DNA from 3 places in the Ensifer sp. GW823-FHT05D09 genome. Region 2 is predicted to be linked to each of the others. Evidence: riboswitches for the same ligand, from Rfam matches in the RefSeq annotation. Region 2 holds a riboswitch; each other region holds the start of a gene.

Region 1 (4,729 bases), on a different contig from region 2:
CCTCGCGCAGCATCTCCAGCTCCAGCCATTCCTCTTCCATGCGCGCGAGATCGCCGCGAAGCTTCTCCAGCTCCTGCGCCAGCTTCGCAAACGTGTTCGGATCCTTGGCAAAGAGATTGGGATCAGCCATCCGCTCCTCGCGCTTGGCAGCCTCCGCTTCGGCCTTGGCGATCTCCTTCGGCAGGTTTTCAAGCGCGAACTTCTGCTTGTAGGAGAGCTTGCCCTTGGCCTTCGACGTTTCGCCTGCAGGGGCCGCGGCGTCGGACACCTTCGCCTTTTCCGCCTTCTCGGCCTTGCGTCGCTCCTCGATCGCGCCCTTGCGCTGCGCCATCATGTCGGTATAGCCGCCGGCATATTCGATCCAGCGACCATCAGGCGCTTCCGGATTGCCCGGCGCGATGGTCGAGCTGACAGTGCGGTCGAGGAAGTCACGATCGTGGCTGACGAGGATGACGGTTCCGGCAAAGCCGGCGACGACTTCCTGCAGCAGGTCGAGCGTTTCGATGTCGAGGTCGTTGGTCGGCTCGTCAAGGATCAGCAAGTTGGTGGCGCGGGCAAGAATGCGCGCCAGCATCAGCCGGGCGCGCTCGCCGCCCGAAAGCTCGCGGATGGGGGTCCGGGCCTGCTCCGGCTGGAACAGGAAATCCTTCATGTAGCCGGTCACATGGCGCTGCTCGCCGTTGACGATCAGGCTCTCGCCGCGTCCGTCGGTCAGGTAATGGGCCAGCGTGTCCTCGAGGTTCAGATCCTCGCGCTTCTGGTCGAGCGTCGCCATCTCCAGGTTGGTGCCGAGCTTCACAGTGCCGGTATCCGGCTCGATTTGCCCGGTCAGCATCTTCAACAGCGTGGTCTTGCCGGCACCGTTTGGACCGACGAGGCCGATCCGGTCGCCGCGATGCACACGGATCGAAAACGGCGCGACGATCGTCCGTTCGCCGTAAGCCTTGGTGATCTTTTCCGCCTCGATGACCAGCTTGCCGGATTCCTTGGCGTCCGACGCAGTCGCCTGGACGGAGCCCTGCGGCCCCTTGTGGCCGCGATGGCGCGAGCGCATGTCCTGCAGCTCGCCGAGACGGCGCATGTTGCGCTTGCGCCGGGCGGTGACGCCGTAGCGCAGCCAGTGCTCCTCACGCTCGATCGCCTTGCCGAGCTTGTGCTGTTCCAGTTCTTCGGCCTCCAGCACTTCGTCGCGCCAGGCCTCGAAATGGCCGAAACCCCGGTCGAGCCGGCGCGACTGGCCGCGATCGAGCCATACCGTCGCGGTCGATACCTTTTCCAGGAAGCGCCGGTCGTGCGAGATCAGCACCAGGGCCGAGCGACTGCGGGTCAGCTCGTCTTCGAGCCATTCGATCGTCGGCAGGTCGAGATGGTTGGTCGGCTCGTCGAGCAGAAGAATATCCGGCTCCGGCGCCATCACGCGCGCAAGTGCTGCGCGGCGCGCCTCGCCGCCGGAAAGGCGCGACGGGTCTTCTTCGCCGGTCAGGCCCAGATGCTGCAGCAGATAGGCGACGCGGTACGGATCGTCGCTCGGACCAAGACCCGATTCCGCATAGGCCTGCACCGTGTCGTAGCCTTCGAAATCCGGTGCCTGGGGCAGGTAACGGACCGTCGAGGACGGATGGCGGAACACCTCACCCGATTGCGCCTCGGCAAGACCGGCAGCGATCTTCATCAGCGTCGATTTGCCGGAACCGTTGCGCCCGACAAGGCAGATGCGATCACCCGGCTCCACCTGCAGGTTGGCGCCGGCCAGAAGCGGCGTGCCCCCGAAGGTGAGGAAGATATCGTCGAGTTTCAGAATGGGAGGCGCCAAGGCTCAGGCTCCGGAAAGGTCATAGGGGCGAGCGAGAACAATCGCCCGGCCGGTGTCGAGGGAAATGCGAAGGGGACCCTCCGCAACATTGGAAACGGTGCGGGACGACCCGAACGGCAAGGTGAAATCGGTCAGCGGATAGCGCGCATTGACGATCGTCAGGCCGAAGAGATCGGTCAGTCCGAGGATCGAAAACAGACTGCCCTTCGGCAGATCGATCTCGATCTCGCCTGAAAGCAGCGGATAGGCCTCTTCCTCGCCCGACGTCATGAACACCGGCAAGCCGCGTTCGGCCAGCGAAGCGGCCTGAAGCAGGTGCAGGAAGGCATGATCGCTGCGGGATCCTCCGAGCGCACCGGCAAAGATCAGGGCTCCCGCACCGCGCGTAAGCGCAGCCTCGACGGCGATTTCACCATCGGTTGCAGCCTTGGCGGCGGGATAGGGTTCGCGCGGGACGCCGGCAAACTCGGCAAGCAGCGTCTCCTCGGTCGAATCGAAATCGCCAACCCAGACATCGGGGATCACCGACAGGGTGCGCGCATGCCGCATGCCGCCATCGGCCGCAACGAAGCGGCTGCCGGCAAGCTGGCGCGCAAGGCGATCGGTAAGGGTCAGTGCACCGCCGAGCAGAATGGTGAAGGTGGATCGGGCCATGGCAAAGCCCATAGCGCAAAGGCACTGCCAAGGAAAAGCAAGAAAACCGAACGAGGGGGCGATCCGGCGATTTTGCGTTGATGTCATCAGGCTTGGCAGCATCGGCGGGCGTCGGGCTGCTGGATACCGCGTTCAAACTCCGCTTGCCATCAAACCGTCACGGCGGTAAATCTCTACCCGCTCTAACGGGGTGCCTTCCGACCACATGCTGGCCGAAGGCTGAGAGGCGTTTAACGCCAACCCGCGGAACCTGATCCGGCTCATACCGGCGGAGGGATTAGACGCGATCGGATCGATACGCCCTTTTCCCATGCAACATTATTTTTAGGGAGAGGTGCCTGCCATGTCCAAATCATCGCAACTGAAGTTCCTTAGCCGGCTAGCGCTTGCCGCTGCCGCCAGCCTTGTCTTTACGACCGGCGTGTCTGCCGCAGACAAGACTCTGACCGTCTACACCTATGAGAGCTTCATCACCGAATGGGGCCCGGGCGCCAAGGTCGCCGAAGCCTTCGAGAAGACCTGCGAATGCAAGGTCACCTATGTCGGCGTCGCCGATGGCGTCGAGCTTCTGACCCGCCTGAAACTCGAGGGTGCTGCCTCCAAGGCTGACATCGTGCTTGGCCTCGACACCAACCTCGTCGCCGAAGCCAAGGCCACCGGCTTCTTCGCGCCGCACGGCATCGAGGCCAAGGACGTCAAGGTGCCCGGCGACTTCACCGACGACACCTTCCTTCCCTATGATTACGGCCATTTCGCCGTCGTCTACGACACCCAGACCCTGAAGACCCCGCCGAAGAGCCTGAAGGACCTGGTCGAAGGCGACCCGTCGCAGAAGATCGTCATCGAGGATCCGCGCACATCGACGCCGGGTCTCGGCCTGCTCCTGTGGGTCAAGGCCGTCTATGGCGACGAAGCCGGTGCCGCCTGGGCCAAGCTCAAGGATCGGGTTCTGACCGTGACGCCAGGCTGGTCGGAAGCCTATGGTCTCTTCACCAAGGGCGAAGCACCGATGGTGCTCTCCTACACCACGTCTCCCGCCTACCACATGGTGGCTGAGAACACCGACCGCTACCAGGCGGCCGAATTCTCGGAAGGCCACTACATCCAGATCGAAGTCGCCGGCATGACCAAGAGCGCCAAGGAGCCGGAGCTTGCCAAGCAGTTTCTCGGCTTCATGACCGGTCCGGAGTTCCAGTCGATCATCCCGACCACCAACTGGATGATGCCTGTCGCCGCCACCAAGGAGCCGCTGCCTGAAGCCTTCGGCAAGCTGGTCAATCCGGCCAAGACCTTCCTGCTGCCGTCGGAAGACGTGGCGGCAAACCGCAAGGCCTGGATCGACGAATGGCTCGCAGCCATGAGCAAGAACTGAGGCGAGCTTGTTTGCGCCTGCCGAAAACAGGATCACGATCACCGCCGGGACTTTAAGTCTCGGCGGCATCCTTCTGTTCGTCTGTCTGGCGGTCGCAGCGCTTCTGTTCCAGGCCGGCGGCTTCGGCAATGGCGTGCTGTTCGATGCCTATATCTGGCGGGTCACGCGCTTCACATTGCTGCAGGCGAGCCTTTCGACGCTGCTCTCGGTTCTGCTCGCCATTCCGATCGCCCGCGCACTGGCGCGTCGGGCGCGTTTTCCCGGCCGCGTCTGGGTGCTGCGGCTCATGGCCCTGCCGCTCGGCCTTCCTGTTCTGGTCGGCGCCCTGGGCTTAATCGAGATCTGGGGCCGGCAGGGTGTGCTCAATACGGCTCTGGCCGGGCTCGGGCTTCAACAGCCTGTCAGCATCTACGGCCTCTTCGGCATCCTGCTTGCTCACGTCTTCTTCAACATGCCGCTGGTCGCACGCCTCTTCCTTGCCGGGCTGGAGCGCATCCCCTCGGAATACTGGAGAACCGCCGCCAATCTTGGCATGCCGCCCGCCGCACTCTTCCGCTTTGTCGAGTGGCCGATCCTGCGCGGATTGCTGCCAGGTGCCGCCGGCCTCGTTTTCATGCTTTGCGCCACCAGCTTCACGCTGGTGCTGACGCTCGGTGGCGGGCCGGCCGCCAGCACCATCGAGGTGGCAATCTATCAGGCGCTACGCTTCGACTTCGATCCTCAGAGGGCGATTGCACTCTCTGCCCTGCAGATTGTCATGACCGGCGCGCTGCTCCTGGTCCTCGCCCGTGTCGCGACGGAGCCGGCGCAAAGCGTCACCGGCGGTCGAGCCTCAATGCGGTACGATGCAGACACCGGCCTCTCCCGCCTGTCCGATACCGGCTGGATCC
Region 2 (4,729 bases):
CTCGAAAAACGCCGACTGGTGATGGAGAACCGCGCGCTGAAGCGCGCGGCCGAAACGGCCGGCGAAAGCCTGCCGCTGATCGGCCAGACGCCGGTCATGGAACGGCTGCGCCAGACCTTGCGACATATCGCCGACACCGACGTCGACGTGCTCGTCGCCGGCGAGACCGGCAGCGGCAAGGAAGTGGTGGCGACGCTGCTGCACAACTGGAGCCGGCGCCGGGATGGGAATTTCGTGGCGCTGAATTGCGGCGCGCTGCCGGAAACGGTGATCGAAAGCGAGCTCTTCGGCCACGAACAGGGCGCCTTTACCGGTGCGCTGAAGAAGCGCATCGGCCGCATCGAGCATGCGAGCGGCGGCACGCTTTTCCTCGACGAGATCGAGGCGATGCCGCCGGCAACGCAGGTCAAGATGCTGCGCGTGCTGGAAGCCCGCGAAATCACCCCGCTTGGCACCAACGTGGTGCGTCCCGTCGATATCCGCGTCATCGCCGCGGCCAAGATCGATCTCGGCGATCCGGCCCAGCGCGGCGACTTTCGCGAGGATCTCTATTTCCGGCTGAACGTCGTAACCCTGTCGATCCCGCCGCTGCGCGAGCGCCGCGACGACATCCCGCTGCTGTTCTCGCATTTCCTGACGCGGGCGGCGCAGCGCTTCAAGCGTGACGTGCCCGACGTCTCGCCTGCCGTGCGCCACCACCTCTTGTCGCATTCCTGGCCTGGCAATGTGCGCGAGCTCTCGCATTTCGCCGAACGCGTCGCCCTTGGCGTCGAGGGTCCCCTCGGACAAGCGACCGCCAGCCCGACAGCATCCGCTGCTGCCCTTCCCGAGCGGCTTGAGCGCTACGAAGCGGAGATTTTGAAGGAGGCGCTGAGGGCGCAGCGCGGCGACGTCAAGGCGACGATCGAGGTGCTCGGCATTCCGCGCAAGACCTTCTACGACAAGCTTCAGCGGCACGGCATCAACCGCGCCGACTATGCCGAGCGACCGGCATCCGAGAAGCCCGGACGCTAGCAAGCGATCAACAGTCGAAGGGTACAACCTTCGGATTAGCGCTTGACGGCGCATCCGGATCGATGGCTATCTCTCGATATTCACCAGGGGGGTCCCGTCAAGGGGCTGAGAGTCTGCTGGTCGGATCGGCGTTGCCGACCGAGGCGCAGTGACCCGTTGAACCTGATCCAGTTCATACTGGCGTAGGGACGGTGCAGACATCGACGCCACGATTCCGTTCTTTCAGCGGGAATTAGGGCGAACCTGTCTTTTCCTTCCGGCTTCAGAACTGGGTCTCCAACCGCAAACTTGGAGCCTCATCATGAATATTGCCACCAAACCCGCAGACCTCTCCGTCACCAAAGGCCCGCTTCCCGCTTCGAAGAAGGTCTATAAATCCGGCACGATCCATCCTGACATCCGGGTGCCGATGCGCGAGATTGCCCTGCACCCGACCTCGGGCGAGCCGCCAGTCACGGTCTATGATGCCTCAGGGCCATACACCTTCGAAGACGCCAACATCCGCATTGAGGACGGGCTGCCCAGACCGCGGCGCAACTGGATCATCGCGCGCGGCGATGTCGAGGCCTATGACGGTCGTTGCGTCCGGCCCGAGGATAACGGTTTTGCCACCGGCGACCGGCTGACACCGACCTTCCCCTTCCGTCATGCACCGCTGCGGGCAACCGGAAGGCGCGCCGTGACGCAGCTTGCCTATGCGCGCGCCGGCATCATCACGCCGGAAATGGAGTTTGTCGCCATCCGCGAAAACCTCGGTCGCGACGCCACGCGCACTACATCGCGCGACGGGGAAAGTTTCGGCGCCCAGATCCCCGATCACGTCACGCCGGAATTCGTCCGCCAGGAGATCGCCAGCGGCCGCGCCGTGCTGCCGGCCAACATCAACCACCCGGAATCCGAGCCGATGATCATCGGCCGGAATTTCCTCGTGAAGATCAACGCCAATATCGGCAACTCCGCCGTCACCTCCTCGATGGCCGAAGAGGTCGAGAAAATGGTCTGGGCGACGCGTTGGGGCGCCGATACGGTCATGGACCTTTCGACCGGGCGCAACATCCATAACATCCGCGAATGGATCATCCGCAATTCGCCGGTGCCGATCGGGACCGTGCCGCTCTACCAAGCGCTCGAAAAGGTCAACGGCATCGCCGAGGATCTGACTTGGGAGGTCTATCGCGACACGCTGATCGAACAGGCGGAACAAGGCGTCGACTACTTCACCATCCATGCCGGCGTCCGGCTTCACTATATCCCGCTCACGGTCGGTCGGGTCACGGGCATCGTCTCGCGCGGCGGCTCGATCATGGCCAAGTGGTGCCTGCATCACCACAAGGAGAGTTTTCTCTACGAGCACTTCGAAGAGATCTGCGACATCTGCCGCGCCTATGACGTGTCGTTCTCGCTCGGCGACGGCCTGCGTCCCGGCTCGATTGCGGACGCCAACGACGCGGCGCAATTTGCCGAACTGGAAACGCTGGGCGAACTGACGAAGATCGCCTGGGCCAGGGATTGCCAGGTGATGATCGAAGGCCCCGGCCACGTGCCGATGCACAAGATCAAGGAGAACATGGACAAGCAGCTCGCGGTCTGCGGCGAGGCGCCGTTCTATACGCTTGGGCCGCTCACGACCGATATCGCGCCCGGTTACGACCACATCACGTCCGGCATCGGGGCGGCGATGATCGGCTGGTTCGGCACCGCCATGCTCTGCTACGTGACGCCGAAGGAGCATCTGGGGCTTCCCGACCGCAACGACGTGAAGACCGGGGTGATCACCTACAAGATCGCCGCCCACGCCGCCGACCTCGCCAAGGGACATCCGGCCGCCCGCACCCGCGACGACGCCCTGTCGCGAGCTCGTTTCGAATTCCGCTGGGAAGACCAGTTCAACCTGTCGCTCGATCCGGAGACGGCACGCGCCTTCCACGATGAGACCTTGCCGAAAGAGGCGCACAAGGTCGCGCATTTCTGCTCGATGTGCGGCCCGAAATTCTGCTCGATGCGGATCTCGCACGACATCCGCGCGGAGGCGCAGAAAGAAGGGTTTCAGGCGATGGCGGCGAAGTATCGTGAGGGCGGCGACCTCTATATGCCGGTGGAGGCAGTTGTGGCCGAAGGATAGCGACGACGGCGGAAGGGTCGGCGAAGGTCGATTGTGGTGCGTCTTTCTGAACGCAAGGCGCACCAGCACCCGTGAGCTTGCGAACTTTGAATGCTGCCGCTCCCCTCTCCTCGGTCATGCTCGGGCTCGACCCGAGCATCCATTCGCGAGCCTCGACGCCGTCAACGCGCAAACATCCTTCTCAAAGGGTGGATGTGGTTGGATCCTGGGGTCAGCCCGAGGATGACGGGAGGGGATGCCCGACTGTCGGTGGCTCACCGTCTCTAGGGTCGGCCGGCGATCCGCATGGCCACATCAAGCAAAACATTGGCCCCGGCGACGAGGTCGGCCGGGTCCGTGTGCTCGCGCGGATTGTGGCTGATGCCGTCGCGACTTGGAACGAAGATCATCGCCGCCGGCGCGATGCGGGCAATCATCTGGGCATCGTGGCCGGCACCGGAGGTCATCCACCGGCTCTTCAACCCGCGGGCGCCCGCCGACGCCTCGATCATCTGCACTATGGCGCGATCGAAGGCCACCGGCTCGAAGCGCGCCAAGCGTTCAACCGTTGCCGTCACGCCCTCCTCCGCAATGATCACCCGCAATTCCGCTGCAAGTGCCGCTTCAAGCGCCTGCAGACGCTCCTCGTCCGGGTCACGCAGGTCCACGGTAAAAACCGCGCGCGAGGGGATGACGTTGATCGCGTCCGGCTCGAAGCGCATGGTGCCGATCGTCGCGACACTCGGCGCGTTCGATCGCGCGATATGATCGCGCAGGAACAGCCCGACACGGGCGGCGGCAAGGCCCGCATCGCATCGCATCGCCATCGGCGTGGTGCCGGCATGATTGGCAACACCCTCGATCGTCACGCGTTGCCAGGAAATCCCTTGCAGGTTTTCGACGGCGCCGATGGCGATTGCCTCGCGCTCCAGCACCGGCCCCTGCTCGATATGCAGTTCGACATAGGCATGAGGCTTCAGGAAGCCAGGCTCGACAGCGCCGGCATAGCCGATGCGCGCCAATTCCGATCCGAGCAACGTGCCATCGGTTCCCACCGTCGCAAGCGCTTCCTCGATGTCGAGGCCGCCGACATGGACGAGCGAGCCCAGCATATCGGGCGCGTAGCGCACGCCCTCTTCGTTGGTAAAAGCGGCGACGGCGATCGGCCGCGCGGGTTCAAAACCCTGCTCCTTCAAAGTCTCGATCACTTCGAGCCCAGCCAGTACGCCGTAGCAGCCGTCATAGACGCCGGCATTGATAACGGTGTCGATATGCGAGCCCAGCATCAACGGCGATTGCCCGGCGTTGTCCTCACTTTGCCAGATGCCGAAGACGTTGCCGATCCGATCGATGACGACCTCGAGACCTGCGACCTCCAGCCAACCGACAAGACGATCCCGCCCCTGCTTCTCGCTGTCGGACGCCGCAAGCCGGGTCAATTGGCCCCGATCGTCGCGCCCGATTGTGCCGAGGTCCTGGATGTGTGCCAGCAGACGCTCGGCATTGATGGAAGGGTGAGGCATGTCGATGTCGCCTTTGAAGGTGCTGATTTTGGGGACGACGACAGTCATTGGCCGACATCCGGAAAGGCCAGTCGCTGCCGGGTGATTTCGG
Region 3 (4,729 bases), on a different contig from region 2:
TCGTCAAACAATGGGCGGCCTGAAGACGATGGCATATCGGAATGTCAGTCGAATCTGGACTGTCGCCCGTGGCCACACCAGCACCGCTGGTGTTCCGGTCGTGCTACCGAGCATGGCAATCACCGAAGTGGAGGCCGAACAGATCCTGCCGGTCCTCTCGCCAAGTCTGGAGGAGCGGGACTCGCGCATGGTCAAGGTGCCGCCGACCGGCAATCAGTTCGCCGTGCTCGCGTCCTACTAATTCAACACCGGCAAGCTGGACAAGTCGATGCTCCTGAAACGGCTGAACACTGGCGACTATGAAGCGGTACCGGCCGGCCTGATGAGATGGGTCGATGCCGGCGGCAAGCGCTTCAAGGGACTTGTCAACCGATGCTCGGCCGAAGCAGCCCTTTGGGCCAAGGGTGAGTTTGTATCGATCAACGTTGTGCCGGCCGCACCGAAGCCGCCTATGGATACCGGATGAATTCTCCGCAGAAGTGCCGTTCTGGGCTCTTCCCCATCGCGCTCGAAGGGAATGCCAAAAGATGTTGTTTCGTTCCCCGACCGATAATATGACATCCTCGTCGCAGTTCGGTGGAGAATATGGAATGGCAACCCTTGTACTTGGTCCTTCAAACGTTGGTAAATCAACCTTCATGGATGCCCATACCAAAGAGGGAGAGCCACAAGCATTCGGATCCCAAATTGCCACACACATCGATGTGCCCGAGCGGGGATATCTGCACTACAATTTGCTGCACCGGTGCTTAGCGCTTAGGGACGCCGGGATTGAGTTCCGCGAGTGGGACCTCCTCTCGGAGCCGTTGCTTGAAACGATAGTTTCGTCAGGCAGAATCGAAAAGGCTGTTGTGATTGTGGCGCCGATCGAGGAACTTATCGAACGCGCCTCTAGCCGCAAGCATTTTGAGAAAGCGCTCGCGCAATCAACGGGTTACAATTCCGCCCTGTGGGTTGAGATTCTACAAGCCGTAGATTTTTTCGCCCTTTACGAGAAAACTTTTGAGATGCTTGAGGCAAAGGGCATCGACTTCGAGGTGCTTTATTCCTCAAATGAATTCACTCAAAAAGGCTCGCCGGTATTTCTACCGTCTGATCGCACTCTTGCCCACCACAACCTTCGCGGCGTCTTCATTTCCGCGCCAAGCCGGGCGGCCATCCAAGCTGTTATTGATTTGCCCGGACGCGACTATCAAAGGGTGATGCTGCCCAGAAACATGTCGACTGACACGACGAATTTCGATCACGTATCCGAAGGACGTGCGCGAACCTTCAATACATTCCGTGATCGCTCGTTTGTCGGTCGAAGCGTACTAGACATTGGGTGCGCCTTGGGGGATTTTCTGCTGCGTTACGAACGACATGGCGCAACAAAATTATGTGGCGTGGAGCTGAAGCCCAGTCGTTGGGAGGCGGCTGCCGCAATCGCGTCCCTGATGCACAGCAAGGCACTCATACACTGTGGCAACTTCCTGGAAATTCAACTCCACGAACAGTTCGATGACGTTCTCATCCTCAACGTCCTGCATCATGTGCCGGACTTTAAGCGCTTTCTTGCAAAGGCAGTCGAATTCACGCGAGAGCGCTTGATTATCGAGTACCCAACGCTCGACGATAACAAGTTTCAAGCACTCTCCACGGTCGAAGGTGATTTCGAGCATCTTCCAATAATCGGTGTAAGCAACGCAACGGCCGACCAGACGTTCGTCTATACGCAGGCTGCCCTCGTGCGCTTGATCGCTGATCTGGGCCACTTCTCGGTATCGAGCCATCCGTCCCCGATCAAGGAAAGAAGAATCTTGGTCTTTGAACGGTTGCCAGGCTGAGTGGCGCGCGTCCCAATCGACCATGCCGGGCCTTTGGCCGCCCAAGGTCGAATGCGCAGCCATTGGGACCCGACTGGTGCGATCGCATCCGGGCACGGGCGATTGGGGTTCTATTGTTGTTCGATAAATCCCTAGAGCGGCGGAGGTCCAATTGAAATCTCACCCTGCGGCAACTTCCGCATTCAGGCAACAACGTGGCGCGAAAGTCGCCGATGGTTTCCACGGGGCGTTGACTTTCCTGACAGCCCGGCTCGTAGAGATCCTCTAAGCTTGGCGAAGGCCGCTTCGAAGGGATGGGGATCGGACTGTAAGGTGGCAGTAAGGGCAGACAGGCGCCTTAGCCCGGATCATCGGCTCGAGAAGAGAAATTGTCGATAATGACGGCGTCGCTATCTCGCAGTGTGGGGCAAGCAGCGTTTCGACAAAAGTCTCGAAGTGGGCCGATTCATCTTCCAGTCGGCAACGAAATGCTGTCAATCAGTCGCTACGCATATCGGCGGTAGAGGTCTGCATTTCCCAATGATTGAGTAGCACTTTGCTGTTCAGGCGATCGCCCTTGCTGCTTCGGCATCTCACTCTGGTGCCCTTGACCGTCAGTCAGGCGCTGAGTTCCTGCATAGTGATGTCGGCTTCTCATCGATCTCGCGCAGCAGAAGGGTATGATGCAGGTCGAGCTTGAAATGCTGCGGTCCGCCTTCGCGCTTCGGATCAGGTCTACCGGACCACTACCAGATTTTCATCAGCACGACGTAGGAACCCTATACGCTCCAATGACCGGCGGCGGCGTGACAGGAATAGCCGGCATCAAGTAACGGAAGACGCGCTCCTGAAGACCACGCGAATGGGCGTCGGCATCGCAAGCGGTGGCGGGCCGAAAGAGAGTTAAGGAAACCACCACTGCAGAATTCCTACTGATTGAAACTAAAAATCCGCCGCACTAATTTGTCTGGCAAACCTATCCCGTCATGTAAGGTCGACTCTAGGTTTAACTATCCCGGAGGCAGATCCAACAATTCTTAAGACCGGATCTTCCACCGAACACTAAGGATCTGACGGGTTCAGAGACAACACATCAGGCGGAGGTGCTTCCTGAAGCTGGACTCTACCGCATAAAAACCAGCACATCGCACGAAGGGATGGACTCCCGGCGTCTACTCCATTTCGTCGGTCTCATGTTGTTGACAGCCGTCTAAATCTCTCTCATACACTGGGCATATTCCGAGGGGAGCACTTCACAGTGCTGAGATGGCGGTGAGCCGGACCCTTGAACCTGATCCGGGTCATGCCGGCGTAGGAACGGGAAAAGAGCCGCTTTCGGCACACTAATCGCGTCTTCGCTTTCACCTGGGTCTCCGTGATGTTTGTCTGGAGATCGTTCGATGCTGTCTTTTGCCAAGTTGCCGCCGAACGGCGGGGGTGCATTTCGTCCGGGTTGGCGCGTCGGCTGACCGGCGATGCGACTGGTGTTACCATTTGCTCGCAGCCTCGTTGTGCTGGTCATTCTCTGGCAGGTGGCGGTGGTTGTGTTCGCGCCGCCGCGCTACCTGCTGCCGACGCCGCGTGAGGTGCTGGCCGTGTTTGCGCGACAGCCTGCATTTCTGCTTGAGCAGAGCCTGGTGACAATCGCGGAGATGCTGGCCGGTCTCGCGGTCGGGACGGCCTTCGGCGTTGCCACGGCAATCGGCATTGCAGCTTTTCCGAGGCTCGGAAAGCTCGTCTGGCCGCTCGTGCTAGTGCTGCAAGCCTTTCCCGTCTTCGTCATCGCGCCATTGCTGGTTCTGTGGTTCGGATTCGGCATGGTGTCGAAGATCGTGATGGCGACGATCGTCACCTTCTTTCCTGTCGTTTCCGCCTTCTCTGATGGCCTGCGCCGCACCGATACGCAGATTCTCGATGCCGTCGCGCTGACCAAGGCAAGTCACTGGCAGGCGCTCAGGCTTGTGCGGGTGCCGTTGGCCCTGCCGGGGCTGGCGTCTGGTCTGCGCGTTGCGGCGCCCCTGGCGCCGCTCGGTGCCGTCGTCGGCGAATGGGTTGGCGCCGCGGCCGGCCTTGGCTTCGTGATCGTCCAGGCCAATGCGCGCATGCAGACCGATGTCGTCTTCGCAGCCATGGCCATCCTTGCTGTCCTCGCTGTCGGCCTCAGGCTTCTCGTCGATGAGGCAACCCGTCCACTCGCGCACTGGGAGCGAGAAACCTGAATTCCGGAAATCAATTGGGAGTGTTCATCTAGTCATGATCCGCAAAATTCTGCTCTCTGCCAGCCTAGCTGTCGGTGTCGTCTTTTCAGCCGGCTCGGCGGCTGCCGCCGAAAAGCTGACCGTGATGCTCGAGTGGTTCGTCAATCCGGACCACGCGCCGATCGTTGTCGCAAAACAGCTCGGCCTGTTCGAAAAGGCAGGGCTCGACGTCGAGTTGGTCCCGCCGGCCGATCCTTCCAGCGTGCCGCGGCTCGTGGCGGCGGGGCAGGCAGATATCGGCGTGCATTATCAGCCGAACCTCTATCTCGATCATGCCGCCGGTTTGCCGCTCGTTCGCATCGGCACCCTGGTCGAAACACCGCTCAACACCGTCACCGTCCTCGATGACGGGCCGATCCGCAGTTTGGCTGACCTTAAAGGCAAGAAGATTGGCTTCTCGGTTTCCGGATTCGAGGATGCGATGCTCGGTCGGATGCTCGCCTCTGCGGGCCTAAAGAAGGAAGACGTCGAACTAATCAACGTCAACTTTGCGCTCTCTCCGTCGCTGATCGCCGGCAAGGTCGATGCAACGATCGGCGGCTTCAGGAATTTCGAGCTGACGCAGATGCGTCTCGAGGGCCATGAGGGCCGATCCTTTTTTCCCGAGGAACATGGCGTACCAGTCTATGACGAGCTCGTCTTCGTCACCGACAAGGCAAAGATTGC

Evidence for each region. A riboswitch is a leader RNA that binds a small molecule or an ion and turns the genes downstream of it on or off. The one in region 2 is predicted to bind thiamine pyrophosphate.
Region 1: linked by a shared signal. The riboswitch ahead of thiB (thiamine ABC transporter substrate binding subunit) and the one ahead of thiC (phosphomethylpyrimidine synthase ThiC) in region 2 are both predicted to bind thiamine pyrophosphate.
Region 3: linked by a shared signal. The riboswitch ahead of AC1Q80_RS15040 (ABC transporter permease) and the one ahead of thiC (phosphomethylpyrimidine synthase ThiC) in region 2 are both predicted to bind thiamine pyrophosphate.

What each region holds. Positions count from the first base shown of each region.
Region 1 is NZ_JBXAIA010000006.1:260,888-265,616, forward strand. It holds gene AC1Q80_RS19030 (ABC-F family ATP-binding cassette domain-containing protein) at 1-1,813, opposite strand, end outside; gene AC1Q80_RS19035 (thiamine diphosphokinase) at 1,817-2,467, opposite strand; TPP riboswitch at 2,644-2,761, shown strand; gene thiB (thiamine ABC transporter substrate binding subunit) at 2,811-3,839, shown strand; gene thiP (thiamine/thiamine pyrophosphate ABC transporter permease ThiP) at 3,871-4,729, shown strand, end outside.
Region 2 is NZ_JBXAIA010000005.1:382,045-386,773, reverse strand. It holds gene AC1Q80_RS17660 (sigma-54-dependent transcriptional regulator) at 1-1,014, shown strand, start outside; TPP riboswitch at 1,090-1,221, shown strand; gene thiC (phosphomethylpyrimidine synthase ThiC) at 1,316-3,136, shown strand; gene AC1Q80_RS17650 (Zn-dependent hydrolase) at 3,400-4,638, opposite strand; gene AC1Q80_RS17645 (M20 aminoacylase family protein) at 4,683-4,729, opposite strand, start outside.
Region 3 is NZ_JBXAIA010000004.1:189,754-194,482, reverse strand. It holds partial or broken gene AC1Q80_RS15050 (lysozyme) at 11-466, shown strand; gene AC1Q80_RS15045 (class I SAM-dependent methyltransferase) at 591-1,826, shown strand; TPP riboswitch at 3,038-3,140, shown strand; gene AC1Q80_RS15040 (ABC transporter permease) at 3,281-4,024, shown strand; gene AC1Q80_RS15035 (ABC transporter substrate-binding protein) at 4,062-4,729, shown strand, end outside.